2 regions of the Nocardia sp. NPDC006982 genome follow, and region 1 is predicted to be linked to the other one. Evidence: riboswitches for the same ligand, from Rfam matches in the RefSeq annotation. Region 1 holds a riboswitch; the other holds the start of a gene.
The links. A riboswitch is a leader RNA that binds a small molecule or an ion and turns the genes downstream of it on or off. The one in region 1 is predicted to bind thiamine pyrophosphate.
Positions count from the first base shown of each region.

Region 2: another riboswitch for thiamine pyrophosphate. It lies ahead of ACFYOW_RS31060 (purine-cytosine permease family protein); the one in region 1 lies ahead of thiC (phosphomethylpyrimidine synthase ThiC).

Region 1 covers NZ_JBIAFV010000013.1:126,191-140,511, reverse strand. Annotated here, with positions in the region: gene ACFYOW_RS36530 (DUF3263 domain-containing protein) at 1-83, opposite strand, end outside; gene ACFYOW_RS36525 (peptide deformylase) at 270-860, shown strand; gene ACFYOW_RS36520 (GNAT family N-acetyltransferase) at 853-1,842, shown strand; gene ACFYOW_RS36515 (exodeoxyribonuclease III) at 1,897-2,712, shown strand; gene ACFYOW_RS36510 (acyl-CoA dehydrogenase) at 2,730-4,652, opposite strand; gene ACFYOW_RS36505 (TetR/AcrR family transcriptional regulator) at 4,793-5,419, shown strand; gene ACFYOW_RS36500 (homogentisate 1,2-dioxygenase) at 5,556-6,812, shown strand; gene fahA (fumarylacetoacetase) at 6,809-7,984, shown strand; gene ACFYOW_RS36490 (TetR/AcrR family transcriptional regulator) at 7,988-8,674, opposite strand; gene ACFYOW_RS36485 (lipase family protein) at 8,780-10,162, shown strand; gene thiC (phosphomethylpyrimidine synthase ThiC) at 10,277-11,902, opposite strand; TPP riboswitch at 11,894-12,020, opposite strand; gene ACFYOW_RS36475 (hypothetical protein) at 12,129-12,323, shown strand; gene ACFYOW_RS36470 (VOC family protein) at 12,316-12,798, opposite strand; gene ACFYOW_RS36465 (hypothetical protein) at 12,866-13,273, opposite strand; gene ACFYOW_RS36460 (MarR family winged helix-turn-helix transcriptional regulator) at 13,332-13,793, shown strand; gene ACFYOW_RS36455 (MDR family MFS transporter) at 13,850-14,321, opposite strand, start outside.
Region 2 covers NZ_JBIAFV010000009.1:93,342-107,662, forward strand. Annotated here, with positions in the region: gene ACFYOW_RS30985 (SMP-30/gluconolactonase/LRE family protein) at 1-254, shown strand, start outside; gene ACFYOW_RS30990 (lipase family alpha/beta hydrolase) at 304-1,554, shown strand; gene ACFYOW_RS30995 (hypothetical protein) at 1,570-2,664, opposite strand; gene ACFYOW_RS31000 (HugZ family protein) at 2,784-3,581, shown strand; partial or broken gene ACFYOW_RS31005 (FAD-binding protein) at 3,594-4,142, shown strand; gene ACFYOW_RS31010 (TIGR03619 family F420-dependent LLM class oxidoreductase) at 4,144-5,016, shown strand; gene ACFYOW_RS31015 (RNA polymerase sigma-70 factor) at 5,151-6,035, shown strand; gene ACFYOW_RS31020 (fructosamine kinase family protein) at 6,083-6,937, opposite strand; gene ACFYOW_RS31025 (helix-turn-helix domain-containing protein) at 7,325-8,110, opposite strand; gene ACFYOW_RS31030 (pyridoxamine 5'-phosphate oxidase family protein) at 8,168-8,698, opposite strand; gene ACFYOW_RS31035 (DJ-1/PfpI/YhbO family deglycase/protease) at 8,737-9,333, opposite strand; gene ACFYOW_RS31040 (glutamate--cysteine ligase) at 9,446-10,549, shown strand; gene ACFYOW_RS31045 (DUF4383 domain-containing protein) at 10,543-11,007, opposite strand; gene ACFYOW_RS31050 (DUF72 domain-containing protein) at 11,082-11,867, shown strand; gene ACFYOW_RS31055 (hypothetical protein) at 11,842-12,123, opposite strand; TPP riboswitch at 12,306-12,420, shown strand; gene ACFYOW_RS31060 (purine-cytosine permease family protein) at 12,417-13,787, shown strand; gene ACFYOW_RS31065 (alpha/beta fold hydrolase) at 13,808-14,321, shown strand, end outside.

The DNA.
Region 1 (14,321 bases):
ACCTGCTTGGCTGCCGTGACATCTTCGCTCGCAGAAGGGCCGTCCTGGATCCCGGAAAGATTCCGAGCCGCTGCGCCGTCCATCTTGCTCCCTCGCCGAGTGACCACCAGAGGAAAATGATGCTTGTACGTCGCGGATCATTCAACCACGGGCCGCGGGATTGCCCCAGCACCATCGCGGCGTGTTCGCTACCGGTCGGTAGCGAGTCGCGACCACCCGCGATCGCGGCGGCTGCGACCCGTGCGAGCCCATCGGCAATAATTGCCCCCATGGCAATCCTCCCCATCGTGATCGTCGGTGACCCGGTTCTGCACAATCCGACCGAGCAGGTCACTCAGACGCCGGAGGAACTGGCCGAGCTGATCGCGAATATGTACGAGACGCTCGATGCCGCCAACGGCGTCGGACTGGCCGCGAACCAGGTCGGCGTGCCGCTGCGGCTGTTCGTCTACGACTGCCCCGATGTCGGTGCCAACGGTTCGGCCGTGCGGCGCAAGGGCGCGGTGATCAATCCGGTGCTGGAGACCTCCGAGATTCCGGAGACCATGCCGGATCCCGATGACAATGACGAGGGCTGCCTGTCGGTGCCCGGTGAGCAGTTCCCCACCGGTCGCGCCGAATGGGCCCGCGTCACCGGCACCGATGAGCACGGCGCACCGGTCGAGATCGAGGGCAAGGGTTTCTTCGCCCGCATGCTGCAGCACGAGGTCGGACATCTCGACGGATTCCTCTATGTGGATGTGCTGATCGGCCGCAATGCCCGTGCGGCCAAGAAGGCGATCAAGCGGAACGGTTGGGGCACACCGGGACTCAGCTGGATTCCGGGCACCGTGCCCGACCCGTTCGGACACGATGACTGATCCTGCGGGTGATTCGTCATTGCCCGATATCCAGTTGGGTCGGCGCGTGGTGCTGCGGTACCGGTTGCCTGCGGGTTATCCCCAGCCACTCACAGATGTGATCGGCGAACTGGTTTCGCTGGATCCGCCTACCGTGCGGGCCGCGGACGGGCAGGTCGTCGCGGTCGCGGTGGATCGCGTGGTCGCGATGAAAGCGTTGGGGCCGAGGCCGATTCGCACGAGGGAGATCCGGGCGCTGGAGGCCGCGGCGGCCTACGGCTGGCCAGGTATCGAACAGGGTTGGATCGACGGCTGGCTGCTGCGGGCCGGAAACGGCTATACCAATCGCGCCAATTCCGCTGTGCCGCTCGGCAGCTCGGACGGTCCGGCGGCGCTGGGCGCGGATACGCTGCAGCGAATCGGCGAGTGGTACACCGCGCACGGGCTGCCGGTGCAGCTCGCACTGCCGGATCGGCTGGCGTCGCTGCCACCGGGCTGGCGCAGTTGGCGGGAAACCCAGCTGCTGGCGATCGATATCGAGAATTTCGTACTGCCGCAAGGGCCGCGGATGGTGCGCATCGTGCCCGCACCCGATGACGCCTGGTTGTCGCTGCACCGCTACAGCGGCGAAGATCCTGCGACACAGCCTGTTTCGACGCCGCCGGTGGTGCAGGTACTCACGGCCGTACACGACGGCGAAGTGGGTTTCGCCTCACTCGGATTGCCGCAGCCCATCGCGATCGGCCGCGGCGCGCTCACCATCGCACCGGACGGCCGCCGCTGGATCGGCCTGACCTGCGTCGCGGTAGCGGCCGAACACCGCAGGCACGGATTGGGTTCGCTGATCTGCGCGGAGCTGATCCGCTGGGGCGCCGACCGCGGCGCCACCCACGCCTATCTCCAGGTCGAGGCCGAAAATACCGGGGCCATCGCGATGTATCACGAATTGGGCTTCCTCGACCACCACACCTACCGCTATGCCGTGCCGGACGGCTCTCGCTGAACCTGCGGTCCTGCGGTACAACAGACCTATAGCCCATTGCGAAGGAAGGCATCCGTGCGTCTCGCGACCTGGAACGTCAATTCGATCCGCTCCCGCCTCGACCGGGTCGCGGCCTTCCTCGACCGCCAGGACATCGATGTGCTCGCGATGCAGGAAACCAAATGCCGCGACGACCAATTCCCTTTCGAGCGCTTCGACGAACTCGGCTATGAGGTCGCCCATATCGGGTTGAACCAGTGGAACGGTGTCGCCATCGCCTCTCGCATCGGCCTCGACGATGTGGAAGCCGCATTCCCGGACCAGCCCGGCTTCGACAAGGATGCGGCCGAATCGCTGATCAGCGCCCCGATCGTGGAATCGCGCGCACTCGGTGCGACCTGCGGCGGAGTGCGAGTGTGGAGCCTGTACGTCCCCAACGGCCGCACCCTGCACGACCCGCACTACACCTACAAACTGGAATGGCTTGCCGCCCTGCGCGCCAACGGCGCCCAGTGGCTCGCCGAGAATCCGGAGGCGCAGATCGCCCTGGTCGGCGACTGGAATATCGCCCCGACCGACGACGACGTCTGGTCCGTCGAATTCTTCGCCGACAAAACCCACACCTCCCAACCCGAACGCGACGCCTTCAACGCCATCGTCGAAACCGGCTTCGCCGACGTCATGCGCCCCTACGCCCCCGGCCCCGGCGTGTACACCTACTGGGACTACACCCAACTGCGCTTCCCCCGAAAAGAAGGCATGCGCATCGATTTCATCCTCGCCTCCCCCGCCCTCGCCGCCCACACCAAGGACGCGATGGTCGACCGCGAGGAACGAAAAGGCAAGAGCCCCAGCGACCACGCCCCGGTGATCGCCGAATTCACCGACTAGGGGCGCGGCCGCAGGGGCTAGGGGTTCATCTCGTATCCGCCGGCGTGCGCTCGAGCCTGCGCGAGTACCTGATCGAAGCGCGAGCGGGAGGGGATCGGGCGGTGGACGAGGTCGAGGGCGCGGGTCTGTTGGGGCTTGGTTGCGGTGGGTTTGGTGTGCAGGGTCAGGGCGTTCTTGGAGAATTCGCGGACGAAGACGTCGAAGAGTTGGTCCAGGATATCTGTTGTGGTGCCCTCGATTTCGGCCTGTTCCAGGATGAGTTGGGCGTAGGGCACGGCGGTGAACAGTTCGCCCAGGGCGAAGAGGAAATCTACGTCGCGCTGCTGTGCTGGGGTCGGTGCGGCGGCGGCCAGCAGGGTCTGGAAGGCGAGTGCCTGCTCCAGGAAGACGGCGACGTTCGGTACGTGCGCGAACTTTTCGAAGACCGGGCGCCAGTCGCGGAAGCGGATTCGGCCGAGGCCGCTGCTCGGGCCCTGCCGGAACAGGAATTCATCGTCGGCGGCATCGCGGCGGGTCGGCACGGGATCGTAACTGGCACCTGCCAATTCGGCGCGCAGCTTGGGTACCGCCGCACCGGCGCGCGGGGTGAGCTTGCGGCTCGACCAGCTCAGCGCACCGGAAACAGCCCGGACCGTCCCCTTGGGCGCGACACCCGCACCGGGTAGGTAGCGCAGCGCGACCAATCCGGCATCGGCGGGATGGAACATGTAGTTGGCCATGAATTTCAGCGACAGCGCCATATTCACGTGGACGGTGCCTTCGAGCCGCGGCAGTCCGAAGAGCCCGAGCATCGCCATCGGGAAGTACATATCGTTTTCGAAACCGCGGGCCGCGATCACATCCGCGAGATCCTCGGTGATCCGCTGTCCCTGCCGGGTCACGGTCATTTTCTCGATCGCATTGAACAGCAGGTAGCGGCGGTCGTCCGGGGATGCGGAGCGCATGTAGTCGATGGCGCGCTCGCTGTAGAGCTTCATACCGAGCAGCCGCGCGTAGGAATCGGTCAGCAGCGATTGCACCTGCGGGAACTCGGTGACCCGGTGCCCGAACAGGATTCGGTTCTCGGCGTGGGTGATCGCCTCGTAAAAGGCGTGTTCACAGGCGCCGACCGCACCGAAACCGAGATTGAACTTGCCGACATTGACCGTATTCATCGCGGCGTGGAAAGCATCCTCGCCGCGATGCAGGATGTCTTCCTCGGCGACCGGATATTTCTCCAGATCGAAGGCCGCCACATACATCTGGCTGTCGACGACATTGCGGCGCAACTTGTAATTCTTGTGTTTGCTGTCCGCGACGAAGAACAGATACCCCTCGTAATCCTCCCGCGTCGGCTTGCTTTCCAGCGCCTTCGCGCTGTCGATGATGGGTTTGTCGGCCCGGCGACCGAATACCGACACCATCCCGGCCAGATTGCCGTTGCCGATGTAATGCTTGCTGCCGGAAGCCGTATAGCCGCCACCGAGCTCGGGTGTGAGCACCATATCCGTGGAGTAGACGTCCGCGCCGTGCTCCTTCTCCGAGAGTCCGAAGGCGAAGATCTCACCGGAATCCAGCAGTGCGGCGGCCTGCTGCTTGGCGGCCTTGTTCTCGCTCTGCCAGATCGGGCCCAGCCCCAGAATGGTGACCTGCCAGACGTACCAGTAGGACATGCCGTAGAAACCGAGAATCTTGCTCATCATTGCGATCCGGCCGGTATCCCAGCGCTTGTTCGGATCGCCATTGGCCTCGGCCGCCGGGGTGAGGAAGGTGGCGAAGACCCGCTCCCGCTTCACGAAATCGAGGAAGTCGGCGTACCAGATCCGCTCCCGATCGTCGTGCTTCAGCGCCGCTTTACCCCTGGCCTCGAACCACTGCACGGTGGCGCGCAGGAGCCTGCGGGTCTCCGCATCGAACTCGGCGAATTCGCAGGTCTTCGGGTTGAACAAGGTTTCGGTCATCGATGACTCCTCATTGATCCGGACTATGAACCGGCCACTTCATTCGCGACTGTAGCATTATTATTCGTCGGTGTAGGAATTCGACCTTCAGGCCCGGTACCAGCGCAAAACCGGCGAACAACGCTGATATCTTGGTGCCCATGGGTAGCGAGACGGCCGTGCAGCCACGGCAGCGGGCGCAGCATCTCGGCCCCGAGCGGCGTCGCCCCCAGGTGCTCGACACCGCGCTGGCGATTGCCGTCGAGCACGGCGTCGCGGCGGTCACCATGGCCGCGATCGCCGATCGGATGAATGTGACCCGACCGGTGGTCTACGCCTGCTTCCCGGATCGCGTCGAGTTGATCGAGGCGCTCATCCAGCGCGAGGAGAGCTTCCTGGTCGGCGGCGTGCTCGAGGTGCTGCCGCCCCGCGATGTCGACGCGGGCGAGACCGTTTTCGTGGACGGTTTCCGCGCACTGCTGGAGAAGGCAGCCGAGCGACCGGATGCGTGGCGGCTGCTGTACGGCAATCCCGATCCGGCCGTTGCGGATTCGTTCGGGCGCGGTCGCAGGCTCGCCATCGAGCGCTGCACCACATTGCTGCGACCGACGCTGCGCGCGTGGGGCACCGAGGACGCCGAGCGCAAGTTGCCGGTGCTCGTCGAGCTGTGGGTGTCCGCCGGTGAGGGCGCGGTGCGCACGCTGCTGGCGGGTGAGGGCGGATGGGATCCGCAGAGCCTCGGAGCCTTTGTCGGAGCGGCCGTGTACCGCGCATTGCGTCACGCCTGACAATTGTTCAGCACTTCACCCCATCGCTAGGCGAAATGCCGCAGAAGACGGCAGAGTACCGGCAAAATGTCCACCGGACCGGCCCTTCCGGCACTACGATGGAAGTAAATCCAGCGGTCCAGCCGGAGGTGCGGTCATGGCGTTCTATCGGCAGGCGGGAGCGGTGCCACCGAAGCGGCACACCCAGCATCGAGACGCCCAGGGACGGCTCTACTACGAAGAGCTGATGGGAGAAGAGGGCTTTTCCGGCGATTCCTCACTGCTGTATCACCGCGGCCTGCCGCCCGCCATTGTGGATTCGACGGTATGGGAGCTGCCGGACCAGACCCTCACCCCGAATCATCCACTGCGCCATCGCCATCTGCGCCTGCACGAACTCTTCCCCGGCGATACCCCGGCCGGAACCGATCCTATTACCGGACGTCGACTACTGCTGGGCAATGCGGATGTGCGGATCTCGTATGTGGCGGCCAAGGGTGCATCACCGCTGTACCGCAATGCGATCGGCGACGAGCTGGTGTATGTGGAATCGGGTGCGGCCGTTGTCGAAACGGTCTTCGGTACCATCCCGGCCCGGCAGGGCGACCAGGTGCTGATTCCGCGCGCGACCACGCACCGCTGGCTACCGAGCGGCCCGGAACCGCTGCGCGCGTATGTGATCGAAGCATCCAGCCACATCACGCCGCCGAAGCGCTATCTCTCGAAGTTCGGTCAGCTGCTGGAACATTCGCCGTACTGCGAGCGGGATCTGCACGGGCCGGGGGAACCGCTGGTCGCCACCGGAACCGATATCGAGGTGCTGGTGAAGCATCGACCCGGCGGTCAGGTGGTCGGCACGCGGATGATCTACGCGACGCACCCGTTCGATGTGGTCGGCTGGGACGGCTGCCTTTATCCGCTCACTTTCAATATCGCCGATTTCGAACCGCTCACCGGCCGGGTGCACCAGCCACCGCCCGCCCATCAGGCATTCGAGGGGATCAATTTCGTGGTGTGCAATTTCGTACCGCGCAAGGTCGACTACCACCCGCTATCGATTCCGGTGCCGTACTACCATTCCAATGTCGACAGCGACGAGATCATGTTCTACTGCGGCGGAAACTACGAGGCGCGCAGGGGTTCCGGCATCGGGCAGGGTTCGGTATCGGTACATCCCGGCGGTTATGCGCACGGTCCGCAGCCGGGCGCGTATGAGCGCAGTATCGGCATCGACTTCTTCGACGAACTCGCGGTCATGGTCGATACTTTCCGACCGCTCGAACTCGGCGAAGGCGCGCTGGCGTGCGAGGATCCCGGATACGCGTGGACCTGGTCCGGTCGCGGACCGCAGTCCGACGGATTCCGGCAACCGAATCAGCGCCCGCACGCGAATGAGCGCGGTGGACCAGCATGAAGACCCGCATCGAGGTTCCCGACAACACCCTCTTCGGTCCGAACAATCTTCCCTACGGCGTCTTCGCGCCGGAGGGCCGGGACTTCCGGGTCGGTGTGCGACTCGGCGAGCAAGTCATCGATCTGGCTGCGGCACTGGAGGATCCGATATTTGCCGAGCCGAGTCTCAATGCCTTCATGGCGGCGGGGCCACGTCGGTGGCGCGAGGCGCGCGAGCGGATCCACGAGCTGATCGCTGACGAAATCCCCGGGGAGGCAGTACATCTACTGCACAATGTGCGTACCAAGCTGCCAGTAGAGATCGGTGACTATGTCGATTTCTACGCCAGCATCGACCACGCGACGAACCTCGGCAGGCTGTTCCGCCCCGATGCCGAACCGCTGCTGCCCAATTGGCGGCATCTGCCGGTCGGATATCACGGCCGCGCGGGCACCGTCGTCGTCTCGGGGACCGAGGTCGTGCGGCCGCACGGCCAACTCCGAACCACCTCCGGCACACCGGATTTCGGCCCGTCGCAACGTCTCGATATAGAAGCCGAGCTCGGATTCGTGGTCGGAGTCGGATCCGAACTAGGCACACCGATCGATATCGACCAGTTCGCCGAGCACGTCTTCGGCGTCGCGCTGGTGAACGATTGGTCCGCGCGCGATATCCAGGCCTGGGAGTATCAGCCGCTCGGACCGTTCCTCGGCAAGTCCTTCGCGACCTCGCTCTCGGCGTGGATAACGCCGCTGGCCGCCTTGGAAAGCGCCCGCATTCAACTGCCGAAGCAAGAACCCGAACCACTGCCCTATCTGCGGGGCAGCCAGCGGTGGGGCCTCGATATCGACCTGGCCGTGCACTGGAACGGCCAAACCGTCTCGCATCCACCGTATTCCCGGATGTACTGGTCGCCGGCGCAGATGCTGGCGCATCTCACCGCGAACGGCGCTGCCACGCGCACCGGCGACCTCTACGCCTCCGGCACCATCTCCGGATCGCAACCGGACCAGCGCGGTTCGTTCATCGAATTGTCCTGGGGCGGAGCCGAACCCGTCACGGTGAACGGACTGCACCGGACCTTCCTGGAGGACGGCGACGAGGTAGTCATCACGGCGTCGGCCCCGGGTGCGAATGCGCGGCGCATCGGCCTCGGCGAGGTCCGCGGGCGCATCTGGCATGCGCGCGAATGAGGTTCAACGCGCGGCAGTTCGAACACCCGCATCGACAACGGCGATGAACCGCTGCAGATCCTCGATCAGCGTATCGACCATATCGGGCGCGCCACCGTCGTCATGATGGTGCAGCCAGTCCGCGACGAGTTCGAACATGCCGCCAATGGTCGCCAGCGCCAAGGCGATTCGCCTGCGCTGCTCCTCCGGATCCGATGCGGGCGCCCCCGACCACTGCTGATCGAGAAAGGACGCCGACCAGCGCCGATTACTGCGCCGCTGCTTCTCCACCGCAGGTGAGATGCCGCCCGCCTCGCCGAATGTCACCTTGGCCAGCCGCGGATCATCGGCAATGGCATGTACGAAGGCGGCGATAATGGCCTGCGCGCGCTCCGGCCATGGCAGTTCGGCGGAGGCGGTGGCCGCCTCGATGGCCCGCTGCTGAATCTGTTCGGTGATGTGGGTGAGCAGCGCGACGTAGCACGCTTCCTTGCTGTCGAAATGATCGTAGAAACCCTTGGTCCCGACGAACGCGCGCTGACAGATCTGTTCGATCGACGTACCCGAAAAGCTTTGCTCGGCAAATAGTTCGGTGGCCGCGTCGAGCAGTTGGCTGCGCCGTTGCGCGCTGCGCTGCTCGGCATCGAGACCACGGATGCGGCGCCGCGCCGGAGTCGGATCGGGCCGCGCGGCGGATTTGCTGCGGGTCATACCTCGACCATAGTCGAGGCATTTTCAGAAAGCCTTCTTGTTGGTAACAGGCAGTCGTGTTGTAATCACTGTCACGTCGATGAGGAAGGGACAGACGTGTCAGTGATGAATGGGGATCCGACCCGCATGCGTCGGCGCGGATTGCGCGCGGCGGCCGCGCTGGTATCGATGGCGATGACATTGATGGTCGGGGGTGTCACCGCCTCGCCGGCCACCGCCGTGCCTGTGCCGCAACAGGATTCGTTCTATCAACCGCCGGAGGGCTTCGAGGCGCAGGAAGTCGGCACGATTCTGCGCTCGCGCGAGGTGCAGCTGGCGGTGCTGACCGTACTGCCGCTGAGCGTGCGCTCATGGCAGCTGCTCTACCGCAGCACCGATCTGTTCGGACAGCCGACGGCCGCGGTCAGCACCGTGATCCTGCCCGCGGGCGCGGATCCGAACCGGTCGCGTCCGCTGGTCTCGCTGCAGTTCTACTACGACAGCGCCAGCATCGCCTGCGCACCGTCGTTCGTACTGCGCCAGGGCGCCGGGCTGCCGGGCGTCGAAGGCATCCACTCACAGAGCGAGCTGATCGCGATCGCCGCGCTGATCAGCCAGGGCTGGGCCATTTCGGTGCCGGACTACGAGGGCCTCAACGGACATCTCGCGGTGGCCGAGGAGCCGGGATATATGACCCTCGACGGCATTCGGGCCGCCGAGCGATTCGAACCGCTCGGCCTCGACGGCGCGAATACCCCGGTGGCGCTGTGGGGTTATTCCGGCGGCGGCATGGGCAGCGGCTGGGCCGCAGAGATGCAGCCCGGCTACGCGCCGGAGCTGAACGTGAAAGGGGCCGCGCTCGGTGCGCCGGTCTCGGATGTCGAATCCCTGCTGCACGTCAACGGATCCATGTTCTCCAGCCTCATCGGCATCGGCGTCTCCTCGCTCTACAACGCCTACCCCAAGTTTCGCGAGGTGACCGATCAGTACCTGACGCCCGAGGGCAAGGCGCTGATGAACCGGACCAACTCGCAGTGCCTGCCACGCAACGCACTGACCCAGATGTTCACCGATTACCAACGGATTCTGACGATTCCGATCGCGCAGTACCTCGCGCTACCGGAAATCCGCGAGGTCTTCGACGCGACCGTCCTCGGCAAACACACCCCGATCGCGCCGCTGTTCATCTATCAGGGTGTCCTGGACGAGGCCGTGCCGATCTGGACCACCGATCGCCTGAACCAGCAGTGGTGCGCGGACGGTGCATCGATCGTCTACAAACGCGACCACCTCAGCGAACACCTGACCCTTCCGTCGCTCGGCATGGCCGACACCTTCAACTGGTTGAAGTCCCGCCTCGCTCCGGATGCGCCGGATCAGGTCGGCTGTCGCACCGAGAACGTGGTTTCCATGCTCGCCGATTTCAATGCCATGCTCACCCAGATCGAGATCAACTTGAACGCCACCTTCGGCGCCCTCGGGTTCCCGATCGGCCCACGCGAACGCTGATCACGCAACCTCTCGGCATCGATTTGTGCGAATCCACTCCTGAGCGGCGGATTCTTCGTGTACCTTCCAGAGAGAAGCCCCGGACCACTCGTTGGTCCGGGGCTATCGCCATTTTTACGACACGACCGGCAAATACACCTGTGCGCCGTGGTCGGCGAATTCGGCGGACTTCTCCGCCATACCGGCTTCGATCGCCTCGGTATCCGAAAGCCCCTGGCGCGCGGCGTATTCCCGCACGTCGGCGGAGATGCGCATGGAGCAGAACTTCGGTCCGCACATGGAGCAGAAGTGAGCGGTCTTGGCGGGTTCGGCGGGGAGGGTTTCGTCGTGGTACTCGCGGGCGGTATCCGGATCGAGGGAGAGGGCGAACTGGTCGCGCCAGCGGAATTCGAACCGCGCCTTGGACAACTCGTTATCCCGGTCCTGGGCGTGCGGATGGCCTTTGGCGAGGTCAGCGGCGTGCGCGGCGATCTTGTAGGTGATCACGCCGACCTTCACGTCGTCGCGGTTGGGCAGGCCAAGGTGCTCCTTTGGAGTGACATAGCAGAGCATCGCGGTGCCCGCCTGGGCGATGATGGCCGCGCCGATGGCCGAGGTGATGTGGTCGTAGGCGGGTGCGATATCGGTGGCGAGCGGGCCGAGGGTGTAGAACGGCGCCTCCTCGCACAACTCCTCCTCCAACCGCACGTTCTCCACGATCTTGTGCATCGGCACGTGACCCGGGCCCTCGATCATGACCTGCACGCCATGCGATTTCGCGATCTTGGTCAGCTCACCGAGGGTGCGCAGCTCGGCGAACTGGGCCTCGTCATTGGCATCGGCGATGGAGCCGGGGCGCAGGCCGTCACCGAGGGAGAAGGTCACGTCGTAGCGCGCGAGGATCTCGCAGAGTTCGGCGAAGTTGGTGTACAGGAACGACTCCTGATGATGCGCCAGACACCATGCGGCCATGATGGATCCGCCGCGCGAGACGATGCCGGTGACCCGCTTGGCGGTCAGCGGCACGTAGCGCAGCAGCACACCGGCGTGCACGGTCATATAGTCGACGCCCTGCTCGCACTGCTCGATCACGGTGTCGCGGTAGATTTCCCAGGTGAGCGCGGTCGGATCGCCGTTAACCTTCTCCAGCGCCTGATAGATCGGCACGGTGCCGACCGGCACGGGCGAGTTGCGCATGATCCATTCGCGCGTCTCGTGAATGTTCTTGCCGGTGGACAGATCCATGATGGTGTCCGCGCCCCAGCGGGTGGCCCACACCATCTTCTCCACCTCCTCCGCGATCGAGGAGGACACGGCCGAATTGCCGATATTGGCATTGATCTTCACCAGGAACTTCTTGCCGATAATGGTCGGCTCCAGCTCCGGATGCTTGTGGTTGGCCGGGATGACCGCGCGACCGGCGGCGACCTCGTCGCGCACCAGTTCCGGCGTGACGCCCTCGCGCGCGGCGATGAAGCGCATCTCGGGGGTGATGATGCCCTGCCGCGCCCAGGCCAGCTGGGTTGGCGGACCGTCGACCTCGGGCTTGGTCCAGCTATCGCGCAGCTTGGGTAGCCCGGCCTCGAGATCGATGGACGCCGCGGCGTCGGTGTACGGGCCCGAGGTGTCGTAGACGTCGAAGTGCTCGCCATTGGTCAGATTGATCCGACGCACCGGAATGCGCAGATCATCGACCTGCTGGTAGTGCTTGACGCTGCCTTCGATCGGACCGGTGGTCACGGAATCTACAGGTGTGCCCATGAATATCCTCCCTACGCCGGCATTACCCGGTCAGGTTCATACGGTCGACGGCCCTGAACGCCCGGATTGGGCTAGCCGTCCTCTCAGCCCGCTGGTGCGAGCCCCCGTTGGTGTGTGAAATTTTCCCGCCCGACGATACCTTTCCACGTCCGCGCCCCGCCGGGCGATCGGAGGAACATACAGCGAAGCGCCCGAGGCCCGACCAGGCGCCGGTACATTCCTCAGGGTGAAATTCATCCTGGAGGTAGATCTGGATGCCCTGCCCGACGGCTTGGCCGCGCCGGCCGATCTCGCCGATGAGCTCGGTCGGATCCTGCGCTATTGGGGCGGCAATATGAAGCACTACCAGATCACCGAGGGTGACAGCTCCGCGATCTACAACTCCGGATACCGCGAGGTCGGCTCCTGGCAGATCAGCTGATCTTGCCCTCGTAGGCGTCCCGCATGCCTTGCAGGTCGATCTTCTGCATACCGAGCATCGCCTGCATGGCGCGGTTCGCGGCCGCGCGGTTGGTACTCGTCAACAGGGTGTCGGCTTCGACGGGCCAGATCTGCCAGGGAATACCGTATTTATCGTTGAGCCAACCACATTCGATCGGCTGGCCGCCGTCGGCGAGCAGTGCCGTCCAGAGTCGGTCCACCTCGTCCTGGCTGTCGCAATTCACCAGCAGCGACATGGCGTGGGTGTAGTGGTAATCGCCGCCGCCGTTGATGGCGGTGAACTTCTGTCCGTTGAGTTCGAAATCGACGAGCATCGTCAGCCCGGCTTCGCGCGGACCCACCTCGGAGTAGGGCACGACATTGGTGATCTTCGAATCCTCGAACAACGAACAGTAGAACTCGGCGGCCTCCTCGGCCTGGGTGTCGTACCAGAGGTTCGTGACGATTTTCTGCATGGTGGTCCTCCCGATCGGTGTGCCTGTATTAGTGCCGACGGTGCTGGCGGACGGAATTCATCGCCCGTCAGTAGGACTGGAGCTCGATCAGGGTACCCGCTGGGTCGCGCAGGTGGGCTGTGCGCAGGTTCGGACCCCAGTTCGGTCGATCGGTCGCGGCGGCGGCCAGGGTCGCGCCGTTGCGCAGGCACAGGTCGAGGCTCGTGTCGACGTCGGGCACTCGGCAGACGAACATCACGGCATCTTGCGCGGGTGCGGCGGTGACGGGCAGATCGGTGGTGCCGACGACTTCGGACATCGCGCCGCGATCGAAGAGCACGAGTACCGCTTGGTCGTCGACATCCCAGTTCGCATAGGGGCCCGCCGCGGTGCCTTTGATCAGCTTCGCGCCGATGAGCTCCGGGAGGACGGCGTAGTAGAAGTCGAAGCATTCGGCGAAACGGGTGACGAGCAGTCTCTGGTACAGGGCGTCCACGCTGTCTCCTTATTAGTAGGTGTAACCCTATCGTAGGTTCCACCCTATAATTTGTCCCATGGACTCCGCGCGTGCACTTCCGCCGAGCCTGCTCGGCCTCGAGACCTACCTGCTGTCGCGGGTGGGCAAGGTCGCGCGGGGCCGGTTCGCCGATCGGCTTGCGGCGCGCGGGCTTCGGCTGTGGCATATGGCGGTACTCGCCGCGCTCGCCGATTTCGGGCCGCATGTGCAGCGCGATCTGGGCATTCGGCTCGATATCCATCCGAGCGATGTGGCGAAGATCGTCGACGAATTGGCAAGTGCCGGTCAGGTCGAACGCACCCGCGATCCCGCCGATCGCCGTCGAATGTCGGTGCGGATCACCAGGACCGGCCGGACCTTGTTGCGAGCCCTCGACAAGGAGGCGGGACAAGTACGCGACGAGATCCTGGCTCCGCTGCGTCAGCAGGAGCGAATCGCACTGGCGAACATGATGATTCGACTGTTCGAACACACGCATCCGGACACCGTGGCGGATTGATTCTCGACATGGCGCCTGCCCGATGCCAGCGCGATCGGGCAGGCACGATGGCCATTTCAGGCAGCGGCTTTGCTTTCGGGTTTGTCGATGGCAACCGGCTCGGGAGCCTTGCCGCGCAACGGAACTTCTTCGATGAACCAGGCGATCACAAAGCCGAGTGCGCAGATGGCGGCGGCGGCCAGGAAGACGCGCCCGGTGCCGGTGGCGAAGGCCGCGAGGTAGCCGTGTCCCTCGGTGGGCACATGGCCCTGTAGCGCCCTGGTGAACAGGGATCCGAAAGCCGCGACACCGATTGATCCGCCGAGTGTGCGAAACAGTGTGACCGCACCGGAGGCCGCGCCGATATTCGCCATTTCCACGCTGTTCTGCGCGACGGCGGTGGACAGCTGCATGGAGAAGCCGAGTCCGGTGCCCAGCAGCGTCATGGCGAAACCCGTTGTCAGACGGCCCGTTTCGGCGTCAAGTGTAGAGAGCAGTACTGCGCCCGCGGTCAGGAACAGCCCGCCGAGAATGAAGAAGATCTTGTAC
Region 2 (14,321 bases), on a different contig from region 1:
TGCTGGACCGCCTACTTCCCCTGCCCGGCATTCTGCGCCGGATCGTCTGGGCGCTACCGGAATGGGTACAGCCCAAACCGCCGCGCACCGTCTGGGTGATGGCCGTCGACTTCGACGGCAAGGTCGTGCACGACCTACAGGCCGAGGGCACTGACTACGCGATGGTCACCGGAGTTGTCGAAGACGACGGCACTCTCTACCTCGGCAGTCTCACCGAAACGGCGGTCGGAGTCAGCCAAATACCGTCGTCCTAGGCCGCCGCTTCGACACGAAAATCTCAGTGAACAGTTGTACACTCAATGAATGAGTGAGCCCGAGCGGCAACGACAGGCGGAGATGCAGGCGCTGGCGCGGTTGGCAGGCGATGAACTGGGTGGTGCGATCGAGGGGATCGCCGCGGTGCATCGAGCCATCTCGGACCGGGTGTTCGCGGCGGTGCGATTGGGTGTCGGACCGGCGGCGCAACCGGTCAAGGTGGTGCACGATGCGATTACCGATGGGGTGTATCGGCTGGTCGGCGGCACCGCAGTAGCTGCGGGAGCGCTGGCGGAGCGCACTGTGGACGTACCCGGAGCACCGGTGCCCTCACGCACGGTCTACGGGTCCGGGTTCCTGGCGGCATTGCAGGGTTTGATCGGCGACAGCCTCGAGGATGAGCTGCCGATTCTGGCCGGGCCGATGACATTTCGAATCAATGGGGAACCGGTCGCGCCGGGGTGGGTCGGCGATGTGGTGTCGAATCCGCGCCCGCGCATCGTGGTTTTTCTGCACGGTCTGGTGGAGACCGAACACGCTTGGCGGCTCGGCGGGCGGCCCAGCTATGCCGAGCGGCTCGAAGCCGATCTCGACTGCACGGCGCTGATGGTTCGATACAACAGCGGGCTGCACATCTCGGAGAACGCCCGTCTGCTGAACGGGATGCTGCAGCGGCTGGTCGAGAACTGGCCGGTGCAGGTCGAGCAGATCGCACTCGTCGGACATTCGATGGGCGGCCTGATCGCGCGGGGCGCCTGCTACGACGCCGATCAGGCCGACCTGCCGTGGGTGCGCCGGGTGCGGCAGATCGTCTGTCTCGGATCACCGCATTTGGGTGCACCGTTGGAGCAGCTCGTCCACTCCGCCTCCGCCGCATTGGTGAAAATACCCGAGACCCGCCCTTTCGGTCGGCTGTTGCGCCGCCGCAGCGCGGGCATTCGCGACCTGCGCCAGGGTTCGCTCGTCGATGAGGATTGGCATGACATGGACGTGGACGCCTTGCGCCGCAGAGTCATTCGCGAGATACCGCTACTCGATTGCGCCGACCACTACTTCGTCACCGCCTCGGTAACCCGCAGCCCGCGCCATCCGCTCGGCCGGATCATCGGCGACGGCTTGGTCCTGCCGGCCAGCGGCTCCGGCCGAAATCGGGCCCGCCGCATCGGTTTCGATGATGCCAACGGTCTGCATCTCCCCGGAGCCAACCACTTCACCCTGCTCAACCACGACGCCGTTTACGACGCGCTGCTCCGCTGGCTGGGCGCCGATGCGCGTCAGATGTCTGTGCGCTGTGGTTGATCAGCGGTGCCCTGGTCAGAACAGTTGGTCGGAATGGGTGTCGGCTTCCCCTCGGACGTCGGCGGCGAACTTGGCTTCGACTTCCGCGTCGTCGCCTGCGGTGTGGGCCGAGTAGAGCAGTAGGCAGCCGCGGATGCCGTCGAGGAGATCTTCGAGGAGGTCGAGTGCCGGGCGGGTGGGGTCGAGGCGGCTGATCCGGAACTCATCGAGGAGGGCGGCGCGGGAGGCGCTGTCGAGATCGAATTTGCGTGCCTGCTCTTCGATTTCGGCGACGCGGGCCACCACCGCCCATGGTGCGGGCACGTGTCCTTCGGAGACGGCCATGGCCTCGGCGATGAGGTCGACGACGATCTCGGTCGGTGTCTCACCGCTGGTCAGGCGCTCCAGTACCAGGGTCGGGGTTTCGACCTGCAGTGCCTCGATATCGTCGGCTTCGACGACCACATCGCCGGTCGGCACGCCCGCGAGTTCGCCCGCGACTTCGGCGGCGGCGTAGAGCCAGTGCGCGGCCGCGACGGATGCGGAGGCGGGGTCGAGTTCGGTGAACAGTTCCACGGTGCCGAGGGGGTCGGCGCGCAGCAGGTCGTCGGCGGCCTGGACCTGGGCCGGTGAGACATCCGGGCGTGAGAGTTCTACCGCTTGGCGTGCGCGTCCGGACAGATCGCCGAGTTCGGCGGATTCGATGGCGGCCTGTTCGGTGCGGACCTCGCCGGCGATGGTGTCACGCAGGGCGGAATCGTCGATGGCGTGCAGGGTGCGCCCGACGCGGTGCGCGGATTCGACCACGCCGCTGTAGGAAACGACGAGGCCGTGGTCGGTCGGCAGGTTCGGGGTGCGGATTCCGGCCTCGACCTCCTTGAAGTTGCGGCGTTCTTCCGCGCGCCGCCAGGCCTCGCTATTGGGAACGTCGGGATCGCCTGCGGCACTTGCCGGATGCGTATAGGTGCGCCACTGGAACCGGGACAGGGTGGTCAGATTCGACGCCAAACTCGTTGCTTGGTCATGGTTTATCGGTGGCAGCTGGGCCACCGTGGTCGAGAGATCGCCGCGTCCGGTCGCCCAGATGGCGACAAGGGCGTTGCGGTCGGCGTCGAATGCGTATCGGGTCACGCACGCCAGTCTTGCCGATCCGCGGCCGTTGCGCGCGCGATCGCCCCGTTCGAGATGCGGTCTTCGCCGTTTCAGTGTGCGATGTCGGCGCTGCCGAGGCCCCTGCGAGGATGGACGGTATGACTCTCGATCACGGTGATCCCGGCGATGCGCCTTCGATTCCACAGCCGACCACGCCCGTTGTGAATTCCGCTCGCCCCTCGGCGGCCGAGGAGGCCAGAACCGTTGCGGCGGCGACGAATATCGCGACCTTGGCGAGTTTGAGCGAGGACGGCGGCCCGTGGGCGTCGTTCGTCACCTACGGGCTGCTGGATGGTCAGCCGGTGCTGTGCGTATCGCGGATGGCAGAGCATGGGCGCAATCTCGCGGCGGATCCGCGGGCCAGCCTGTCGGTGGTGTCGCCCGATGTGCCTGCCGATCCGCTGGCCGGTACCCGGATCACCCTGGCCGGTGTGGTGGAGCGGCCGGTCGGTGCCGAGGCCGCGGCGGCGCGTGAGGCGCATCTGGCGGCGGTGCCGGCGGCGAAATACTACGTGGATTACAGCGATTTCTCGTTGTGGGTGTTGCGGGTGCAGCGAGTTCGATGGGTCGGTGGGTACGGGCGGATGGATTCCGCAACCGCCGAACAGTATCTGGCGGCCGCGCCGGATCCGGTAGTTGCGGTGGCGGCGCGGGCGATCACACATCTCAATGACGATCACGCGGACGCGCTGTTGTCGATGGCGCAGGTACTGGGCGGATACCCGGATGCGACCGAGGCGAGTTGCGAACGCGCCGACCGGTACGGGCTGGATCTGCGAGTGGTGACGCCACGCGGAGTGGCGCGGACACGGGTCGGCTATGCGACCCCGATCGACTCCGCAGGCGAATTGCGTGCGGCGACAGTCGAATTGACGCGGCGGTCGCGCGAGGGCTGACGAATCGAACTCACCGCGGGTGCTGTTGTCGCGCAACCGGATTCGACCGCGTACCTGATCGTGGACAACAAACATATGGTGTGGCCGGAGCTACCGATGGTGAAGTTCGTCGACGGGTGGGATTCGGTGGCGGAGATGGCATCGGCGCTGGGCATACCGAGCGATGCGCTGCGAAAGACGTTGGAGGACTACAACGCCGCGGCGGCGCAGGGACGCGATCCGGAGTTCGGTAAGCATCCCGACTGGCTGACACCGCTGACCGAAGGACCCTGGGGTGCCTTCGATCTCACACCGGGGCGAGCCACGTATGTCGGGTTCACCCTCGGCGGGCTGCGGACCTCGGTCGATGGTGCGGTGCTTCGCGCCGACGGATCGGTGATCTCCGGGCTGTATGCGGCCGGCGCGTGCGCCTCGAATCTGGCGCAGGACAGCTCCGGCTATTCCAGCGGGACGTGTCTGGGCGAGGCGTCCTACTTCGGGCGACGCGCAGGTGCACATGCGGCGGGACGGTCCGCCGCATCGAACAGGGCGCACAGCGCCGAAAGTATGGAAGGCGATTGAGATGCGATTCACCTATGCCGAGACGATGACGGACCCGACCTTCTATGTGCCGCTGGCGCAGGCCGCGGAGGCGGCCGGGTACACGTCGATGACGATCGCCGACAGCGTGGCCTACCCGAAGGAATCCGACGCTACCTACCCCTACACCCCCGACGGCAATCGGGAGTTCCTGGAGGACAAACCGTTCATCGAGGCCTTCGTGTTGTCGGCGGCCATCGCGGCGGCCACGACGACGCTGCGGCTGACGCCCTTCGTGGTGAAACTGCCCATCCGCCCACCGGTTCTTGTGGCCAAGCAGGCCGCCTCGATCGCGGCACTGAGCGGGAACCGGTTCGGGTTCGGTGTCGGCATCAGCCCGTGGCCGGATGATTTCGAAATCATGGGTGTCCCGTTCGAACACCGCGGCGCGCGCATGGACGAGTGCATCGATATTGTGCGCGGACTCACCGCGGGCGGCTATTTCGAATACCACGGGGAGTTCTACGATCTGCCGCCCATCAAGATCAGCCCGGTGCCCACCGAGCCGATTCCGATCCTCATCGGCGGACACAGTGGCCCGGCATTGCGTCGCGCAGCCCAGCGCGGCGACGGCTGGATGCATGCAGGCGGCGATCCGGCCGAATTGGACCGGCTGATCGCGAAGCTCGATGTCCTGCGCGCCGAATACGGCACCCGCAAGGATTTCGAGATCCACGTCATCTCCCTGGACGGATTCACCGTGGACGGTGTGAAGCGGTTGGAGGACAAGGGGGTCACCGACGTGATCGTCGGCTTCCGCTACCCGTACACCACCGAACCGGATACCGAATCGCTGGACACCAAGATCGCGCACCTGTCCCGGTTCGCGGAGAAGGTCATCGCGAAGACGAGCTGAACCAGGGTGAGGCCCGTCACGAACACCCGGTGTCACAGAATGTGGTGGTCCGGCGTCTGGTGAACGACGCAGTCGAGATCCAACAGACAGGAGCCACCCGTGGCCACACACTTCCGGATGCCGGGGGCACAGTCGTGAGCGTGGACCCTGCCACCGAAGTCTTTGTCACCCACCGCAACCTGCTCTTCACCGTCGCCTACGAAATGCTCGGCTCGGCCGCCGACGCCGAAGACGTCCTGCAGGAAACCTGGCTGCGCTGGGCAGGCGTCGACCTCGACACCGTGCAGGACCACCGGGCCTACCTGGTCCGGATCACGACACGCCAGTCGCTCGACCGGCTACGCACGCTCGGACGCCGCAAGGAGTCCTACATCGGCCCCTGGCTGCCCGAACCGCTGCTGACCACCCCCGACGTCGCCGACGATGTCGAACTCGCCGAGCACGTCTCCATGGCGATGCTGCTGGTACTCGAGACACTTGCCCCGACCGAGCGCGCGGTATTCGTACTGCGCGAGGTGTTCGATCTGCCCTACGACGAGATCGCCGAAGCCGTCGACAAAACCCCGGCCGCGGTCCGTCAGATCGCCCACCGGGCCCGTGCACATGTGGCCGCGCGCCGACCTCGCGGGCCCGTTTCGGCGAACCAGACCCGAGACGTGCTCGCGGCGTTCCAGCGGGCGGTCGAAAACGGCGACATACAGGGTCTGCTCGATATGCTCGCGCCCGATGTCGTGCTCCTGGGCGATGGTGGCGGAATCAAACAAGCCCTGCCTCGGCCCGTCACGGGAGCCGACAAGGTGGCCCGCCTCCTTGCCGCCTTCCCGAGCAGAATCACCGCTGCCCTGGCGCTGCAACCGGCCCAGGTCAACGGCTACCCGGCGCTGGTCATACGGCTCGACGACGAGCTCGATACCGTCATGGCGGTACGCATCGACGACGGCCTCATCACCGGCATCTACTCGGTTCGAAACCCCGAAAAACTGTCGCATATGCAACGGGAGAGCCCCTTGCGCCGCTGAGTCCGAGCGCGCAGAACTCGGCCTCGAGATCGCGCTCGATCTCGGCATTACGGGTGCGATGCGGCGAGAGCGGCCGAGGCGGCGGCCAGGGTTTGGGATCGGTAGGAGCTGCCGAAGAGGACGACGTGCACGAGGAGTGGGTGCAGCTGGTGCAAGGGGAGGCGGTTGCGCCAACCGTCGGCGAGTGGGTGGGTTTCGTGGTAGGCGGCGCGGATTCGGTCCAGGTGCGGGGCGCCGAAGAGGGCGAGCATGGCGAGGTCGGTTTCGCGATGACCACCGTGGGCGGCGGGGTCGATGACGAGCGCGCGGTCGACGGTCCACAGCACATTGCCGGACCACAGATCGCCATGGATGCGGCTGGGTGGTTCCGGTGGGCCCGCGAGGGTCTCGATGTTCTCGATCACGCGTTCCAGCAAGCGAATTCCGTCGCGACCGAGATCGGCGGCTGCACGCGGTAGGTAGGGTGCGAGGCGATAGTCGGCGTACCAGCGCGCCCATGAACCGTCGACCCGGGTGTTGTCCAGCGGCAGATCGGCGATCCAACCCGACCACGGCGCACCGAAGGATCCCGGCGAATCCGCGTGCAGGGCAGCAAGTTCGCGCCCCAAACGCTCTGCGGCCGATCTGGTCGGCGCGGCCACCGAAACCCAGGGCAGCACCAGCATCCGGTCATCGACGGCCAGTACCTCGGGCACCAACTCCGGCACCCCCGCGGCGAGCCATCGCAGCCCCGCCGCCTCGGCCGCGAATACCGGCACCTGGTCGTGAGCGGCCTTCACGAAGACCTCGCGACCGTCGCCGAGTACTGCCCGATGCAACGTCCACGAATGCTGTGATCCCAGATCGGTGATCGATTCCACCGTCACGCCGACCAGTGCCGCGAGCTTCGCCGCGCCCGTCACCTCGGTCCCCTGCCCACGCTCCCGAACCTACCCCGCACGGCCCCCACTTCGGCGAAGAAGTCCGTCGGCCGCTCCCTGCCCACACCGGGTTTTCCCGCGTCCGAAATCACCGCGCCGGGCTCCCACAGGCTCGTTCGACCCGAATGCGCTGCGCCCGTGTGTTGTTCGCCGCGAATACTCCGGCCTGCTCGCGACGAGGGTCGATTCGCCAGTTCCGCTTTCGCTCCTGCCGGGAAGTCTCCGGATACAACAGCGCACAGCGCCACCGTGGGCGCGATCCAGCGCGAGCGCACCCAGCTCGGCCATGCCGAATGCCGGAGCGATCAGCCTGACACCGGCATAGATCACCGATCACGCACAAGGCAGGCTCTCTGCGACGCCCGCTCATCACGATGCAGCGTTGAGGCGCTTCTTCGTCTCGTCATCGGCCGGGAAGAACGATTCGATGGCGAGTTCGGCGACCGTCACGTTCATCGGTGTGCCGAAGACGGTGGTGACGCTGATGAAGGACAGTTCGTGGTCTTCGTGGCGGAGGCGGAGCGGCACCACGGCCTGGTCCGGTTCGGGGAGGGTGAGATCGACTGTGCCGCCGGGATATTCGACTAGTTCCTCGCGGAGCTCGATCAGTTCGGGCGAACCGGTGACTTCGATCTGGCGCGACAGGCGTTCGAAGATATGGCCGCGCCACTCGGCCAGATTGACGATGCGGCCGGCCATACCGTCGGGGTGCAGGCTCAGGCGCAGGGCATTGACCGGTGCGGTGAGCAGTTTCGGGTCGATGCCCGTCAACAGCAGTGCCACACCGGAATTGGCGTCGATCATATTCCAGCTCTGGTCGATGGCCAGCGCGGGATAGGGGTCGTGACCCGCGAGGATTTGGCGCATCGCACCGCGCACCGCATCCATCGCGGGTGTATCGAGGGATGGTTCGGCGTAGGCGGGTGCGAATCCGGCCGCGAGGAGCAGCCGATTGCGTTCCCGCAACGGGATCTCCAACTGCTCGCACAGGTGCACGAGCATGGTGCGGCTCGGATTCGCGCGACCCGTTTCGATGAAGCTCAGGTGCCGCGCGGAGGTTTCGGCGCGCCCGGCCAATTCCAGCTGGCTGAGCCTGCGCTCGAGCCGCCAGTGGCGCAACAGGTCACCGGCTGTCTGCGTACTCACCCTGCCGATCCTACGAAGCCGGCAGCCCCGACACGATTACCTGACGGGTAATGGACGTGCGACGACTCAGAACCGCCATCGGGTCGCTCCGCCGGGTTCCACGGTGGACAGTGCCGTGGCGGTGAGCGCGGTCAGGCGGTAGACGTGCCAAGGCGGCGGGCCCGCGGAGGGGGCGCTGTATTCCGCGGTGAGTGCCTCGCCGGTGTCGTCGACGCGACAGGGCCAGCCGCCGTCGGCCCAGCGCCGGGCGATATCGGCGACGGCGGCCGGATCGGCGATCCTGGTCGCGGTACCGTCCACGACCAGATCGAATTCGTGGGTGGCCACGCTCATCGAGCAGCGCGGATCGCGAGCCAGGTTGCGGCCCTTGCGACTTCGGGCCCCGGTAGTGAACCAGAAGGCGCCGTCCACCCACAGCGCGCCGATGGCGGTGACGTGCGGGCTGCCGTCGGGATTGATCGTAGTCAGCCAGCAGGTGTGCCGATCGGGGCCGCCGGCGCCTGGGGCTTGTTCGATGTTCGCGTCGAGTCGTTTGCGAATGCTGTCCCAATCGATCGGCGGCAGCTCGTAGCGGTCGGCGAGGTTGATTGTGTCCATATCAGTAGGACGATCCGTGTCCGGGAAACTCACCGGTGTCAGAAGATTTCATCGCCGACGAAGGCCTGGGCCGACTGGGCCGCGGTGAGCTCGGCGCCGATCGCTTCGGTGAATTCGGTGAGGTCGCCGGGGCTGCGGGAGGTGATCAGCGGCCAGCCGTTCTCGTCCGAACGCACCACCGCCCGATCGATCCAGCGCCCTTCGGCATTGACGACATCGGTACGCAGCGAGTGATAGGACGTCAGGGTCTTGCCCGCGACGACGTCGGCCTCCACAAGCAGCCATGGGCCGTGGCAGATCGCCGCGACGGGCTTGCCTGCCCGCACGAACTGTTGTGCCACTTCCACGGCGCGATCGCAGACGCGCAATTTGTCCACGTTCACGGTTCCGCCCGGCACGACGAGCAGGTCGAAATCGTCGACCTCGAGATCGTTGAGCGCCGCATCCGGCTGCACGACCTCATCCTTGTCGACATCGTGTCGAAAAGTCTGGACCTCGCCGCGTTCTGGGGTCGCGTGCACGGCGACGGCACCGTGTCCGCGCAACCAGCCCAGCGGCATCAGCAGCTCGTCGTGTTCGACGCCGGTATTCGCGGTGATGACCAATGCGCGCACACCGCGCAATTCCTCGGACATACCGGACCCCTTTCTCGCCGATCCTTCACTACGGTCGGCCTACCCCGGCCGAGGGCACTCAAACGATTCCGGCACCCGTCCGGATCAGCGATTTGCGCAGTAAACTCCAGTAATGGCCGCGGCCCTGCCCACTGTCGGCGTGGAAGAGGAATTCCTTCTGGCGGATCCGATCACGGGTGCGCCGAGTCCGCGGAATGTCGAAGTCGCGTCGGCGGCCGCCGACGTCGGCATCGATCTGCAGTTGGAGTTGACGCGCTGTCAGGTCGAGATCAATACCGGGGTGCACACCCGGACCCTCGAAATACTCGATGAACTGCGCCGACTCCGCCGCAGCGTGGCGAGTTGCGCGGAGAAGAACGGTGCCAGGCTGCTCGCGGTGGCGGTGCCGCCCACGGTGCCGGATGCGTATCCGGTCACCGATACCCCGCGCTATCGACTCATCGAACACCATTTCGGGTTGCTCGCCCATGAGCAGGGTTTGTGCGGCTGCCATGTCCACGTCGGGGTGCCTTCACGTGATATCGCGGTGCGGGTCGGGAATTATTTGCGGCCCTGGTTACCCGTGTTGTTGTCGTTGACGGCCAATTCGGCGGTCTACCGCGCCACCGATACCGGATACGCCAGCTGGCGCAGCATTATGTGGCGGCGGTGGCCGAGTGCCGGGCCCCCACCGTTCTTCGAATCGGTCGCGGACTACGACGATATGGTGCGGATGATGTTCGCCAGCGGCAGCATTCTCGATACGGCGATGGTGTATTGGGATGTGCGGCCCTCGGCCACCTACCCGACCGTCGAGGTGCGCGTCAGTGATGTACCGGCGACGGTGGAAGAAACAGCGTTGTTGGCCACGCTGATTCGCGCCGCGGTCGTGATGGCCCAGACTGCGATACACGATGGGCTGCCACCGCCACCGGTGCCCGCGGAGGTCTTGCGAGCCGCATATTGGAAGGCCGCCCGATCCGGCCTCGATGGAGACGGGCTCGACACGATCAGCGGCCGCGCCCTCCCGGCCCACACCCTGGTGGCCGGGCTCGTCGACTACCTCACCCCCGCGCTCGAGCAGTCCGGTGACCAGCACTTCGTCGCCGATACCGTCAAAGCAGTTCTTGCACGTGGTAACGGCGCCCGGCGACAACGCACCGCTATGCGCGCGCACGACGATGTCAGCGACGTCATCGATGTGGTCGCCGCCGCCACCCTCGAAGGGTGCTACTGAGACAGACCGAATACCGGACGCAGGCCGCCGTCCCGGACGACCTGTACGGCGACGATCGCCAGTAGCGTCGCACCGGTCACCATGTGCTCGATCGCGTCGGTGATATGGCTCGGAAAGCTGAAGATCAGCACGTGGTGCGAGAACAGCGCCCACACCCCGACCGCGAACCCCCCGCCGATGCCGGCGAGCACGCAGTACCAGGCCGACCACGACTTGCGGGTCGCGACGATCAGCGCGGGTCCGAACAGCAGTAGCCCGGCCACCGCGTGCCAGCCGTTGTAGTCCATGCCGAGCACCGGTGTCGCGGGTGCGTGTGCGCCGAGTTCGAAACTGGGCTCGGCGATCCAGCCCGCGACCGCCCACCCGATATGGACCGCACCGATCACGAAGACGGCCCACTGCAGAAAACTCCACCGCGTCCAGTCGATTCGCCGCTCGACCACCGATTGTTCGCTCATTGCGCCCTCCCCGACCATATCCACTACACAGCGTAGTTGAGATGGTGGTCATCGGAAAGTGCTTCGATGGAGGTATGCCCCTGCTCGTCGGCACATCGGGTTGGCAGTACCAGGACTGGCGCGACGTGCTGTACCCGGCGAATGTTCCGCAGCGTGTGTGGCTCGAAACCTACGCCGCGGGCTTCGCGACGGTCGAGAGCAACAATGCTTTCTATCGACTACCCAGCGGCGAGACCTTCGCGGCATGGCGGGACCGGACACCGTCGGACTTCTGTTTCGCGGTCAAGGCAAGCCGCTTCCTCACCCACATCAAGCGGCTGCGCGAACCCGAGGAGCCGGTGGGACGCTTGATGGCGCACGCCCGCGCGCTCGACGACAAGCTGGGACCGGTGCTGTTGCAGCTTCCGCCGACGCTGCGGGTCGATCCGGCCCTGCTCGACGCCTGCCTACGCTGCTTTCCGCCCGACGTCCGGATCGCGGTCGAACCCAGGCACGAGTCCTGGTGGATTCCCGAAGTTCGTGCAGTGCTGACGGAATGCGGCGCGGCGCTGTGTTGGGCCGACGTCCAGTCCCGTCCCGTCGCGCCGCTGTGGCGCACGACGGACTGGGGTTATCTGCGACTGCACTCCGGACGTGCGACACCCGCACCGCGCTACGGACGCACGGCACTCACCAGTTGGGCGCGACGGCTTGCCGACACGTGGTCGGATCGCGAGCAGGTGTACGTCTACTTCAACAATGATCCCGGCGGTGCAGCGGTTCGCGATGCGGTCGTCTTCGCGCGCGCCGCGGCCACGGCCGGAGCCACCGTCAGTCGAACACCCGCAACGGATTTCAGCTCCCCACGACAGCATTCATGATTGTGCCCGCACTGGTCGCGATGACACCGCCGACCATTGCGCCGGCGAGCATCTTCGGGGATTCCAGGGTCCCACCGCTCCACTTCTCCCAGGCGAACCTGCCGCCCGCGTAGGTGATTCCGGAGACACCCGACAGCAGAACAAACCAGGTCAGGTAGCGAACCATCTGCAGGATCTTCTCCGAATTGGGCGGAGCCTCGGGCGTCGGATTCCCGAGTTGAGCAAGGACGGTCTCGTGCAAGGCGATCAGCATCATGGGCGCGTACTCATTCCAGGTAGAGGCGGACGATGAGCGGCAGATAACCGAGCGATAACCACATCGATACCCCGACAGTATGGGCGGTGGCTGAGATTTTCGGGCCGTCTCGGCGGAACCTGTCTGGAATGTCCGAAGGCAGGCCCGGCGCGTCGGTGCACGGGTGTAGCATTTCGCCCGAATAACCCCAGCGCGGGAGCTCGGGCACGGCCGGGCTGAGAGGGCGGACCCCACGTTTCGCCGACCGCATGAACCTGTCCGGGTAATGCCGGCGTAGGGAGAGCGGTACCGCGATGTCTGCACCCACCATCGATCGATCCGAGCGGCGCGAAGCACCGTTGACCCTGGACCAGCCTGCACCGAAGGTCCTTTCGTTCTGGGACCAGAGCGCGTTCTGGGCGAACCTCGGCGTCAGCCTGTTCGCATTCTCCGGCGCGTACACGGTGCTCGCGCCGAATTCCGAAGGCGGCGCCCAGATCTCCATCGCCGCGGGCATTCTCGCGATGATCATCGGCACGGTGGTCGGCGGGCTCATGCTCGGCCTGGCCGCAGTACCCGGAGCCAAGACCGGTAAGCCCGCGATGATGTTGCTGCGCGGACTGTTCGGCGCGAAACTCAGCTACCTGCCGACGCTGCTCAATATCGCCCAGCTGATCGGCTGGGGCACCTTCGAATTGATCGTCATCGGCGATGCGGCCGAAGAGTTGTTCGACGGTGGCCCGCACTGGGTTTACGTGGTCGCCGCGGGTGTGCTGACGACGGTGCTGACGATCTGGCCGCTCGGTTCGGTGCGAATGCTGCGGCGGTTCGTGACCGTCGGCGTGGTGATCGCGTTGGTCTGGTTCTACATCCAGTTCGTCCGCGCAGGTCTGCCGGATCTCACCACCAACCCGGGCACCGAAGGCGGCGGACCGTTCGGCGTGGATTGGAATCTGTTCTGGGTCGCCACCGATGCGGCGCTTGCGGTTTCGATCTCGTGGGTGCCGGTGGCGGCCGACTACACCCGGCACTCCCGCAGCACCGGCGCGGCATTCGGCGCGGCCAGCGGGGCGTATGCGTTCACCCAGATCATCGCGTATGTGCTCGGACTGTTCGCGCTGGCGCTCGCATCCGGCGACGGCGGGGTGTACTCGCCGTTCCTGACGGTCACCCTCGGAGCGGTGTTCTTCTTCATCTTCGTATTCCGGGAGGCCGACCAGTCGTTCGCGAATGTGTACTCCACGGCCGTCTCGATCCAGAATCTCGCGCCGCGAGTCGACCGCCGGGTGCTCTCGATCGGTCTCGGCATCCTCATCACGCTGCTGGCGCTGCGGCTGAACATGGCGAACTACTTCGGATTCCTCGGCCTGATCGGGTCGGTCTTCGTGCCGCTGCTCGGCGTGCTCGTCGCGGACTTCTTCCTGCGGGCGCGCGACCAGTGGGATACCTCGGCGAATGCGCCGTCACGGTGGGGCATGGTTTTCGCTTGGCTGGTGGGACTTTCGGTCTACCAGCTGATCAACCCGGGCGACGCCGGAGTGTGGACCGACTTCTGGGTGGACGTGCAGGAGAAGCTGCACTTCACCAAGCAGGCGTGGATGAGCGCGTCACTGCTGTCGTTCCTGGCCGCCGTGGTAGTCGCGTGGGGCGTGGGGCGGATTTCGTTGCTGCGCAAGTCCGGTTAGACCTCGAACCAACGCGGCGAGTGCCACCGGTCGCCGACTCGCACCCTCCCGAGTCGACGGACCGGCCGACGGCCGCGGCGCATTCACGCCGAACTGCGGTAATCCACGCGGTACTCGCCGAATTCCGCGATGACGAACTGCCCGATCCGGCATGGACCCGCGGCATCCGGCTGATCACCACCGAACCCGCACTGCGGGGTGAATATCTCAAGGCGCAGGCCGTCATCCAGGAGGCCATCGCGACGGCCATCGCCGCACGCACCGGCCGCGACCTGCACACCGATATGTTCCCCCGGATCATGGCGGGCGCGATCGCGACGGCACTGCAGGTCGCCATCGACCGCTGGGTCGATGCGGACCCGCCCATCGCGGCACTGCCCGTCATCCGGGAAGCGTTGCGGCAACTGTCCTATCTACCAGGAGCCTTTCCCATGGACGTCCCCACCAACCACACCCTCGCCGTGCCCGGAGCGACGCTGTACTACGAAATCCGCGGCACCGGTCCTCTGCTGCTGCTCATCCCTGGCGGCAACG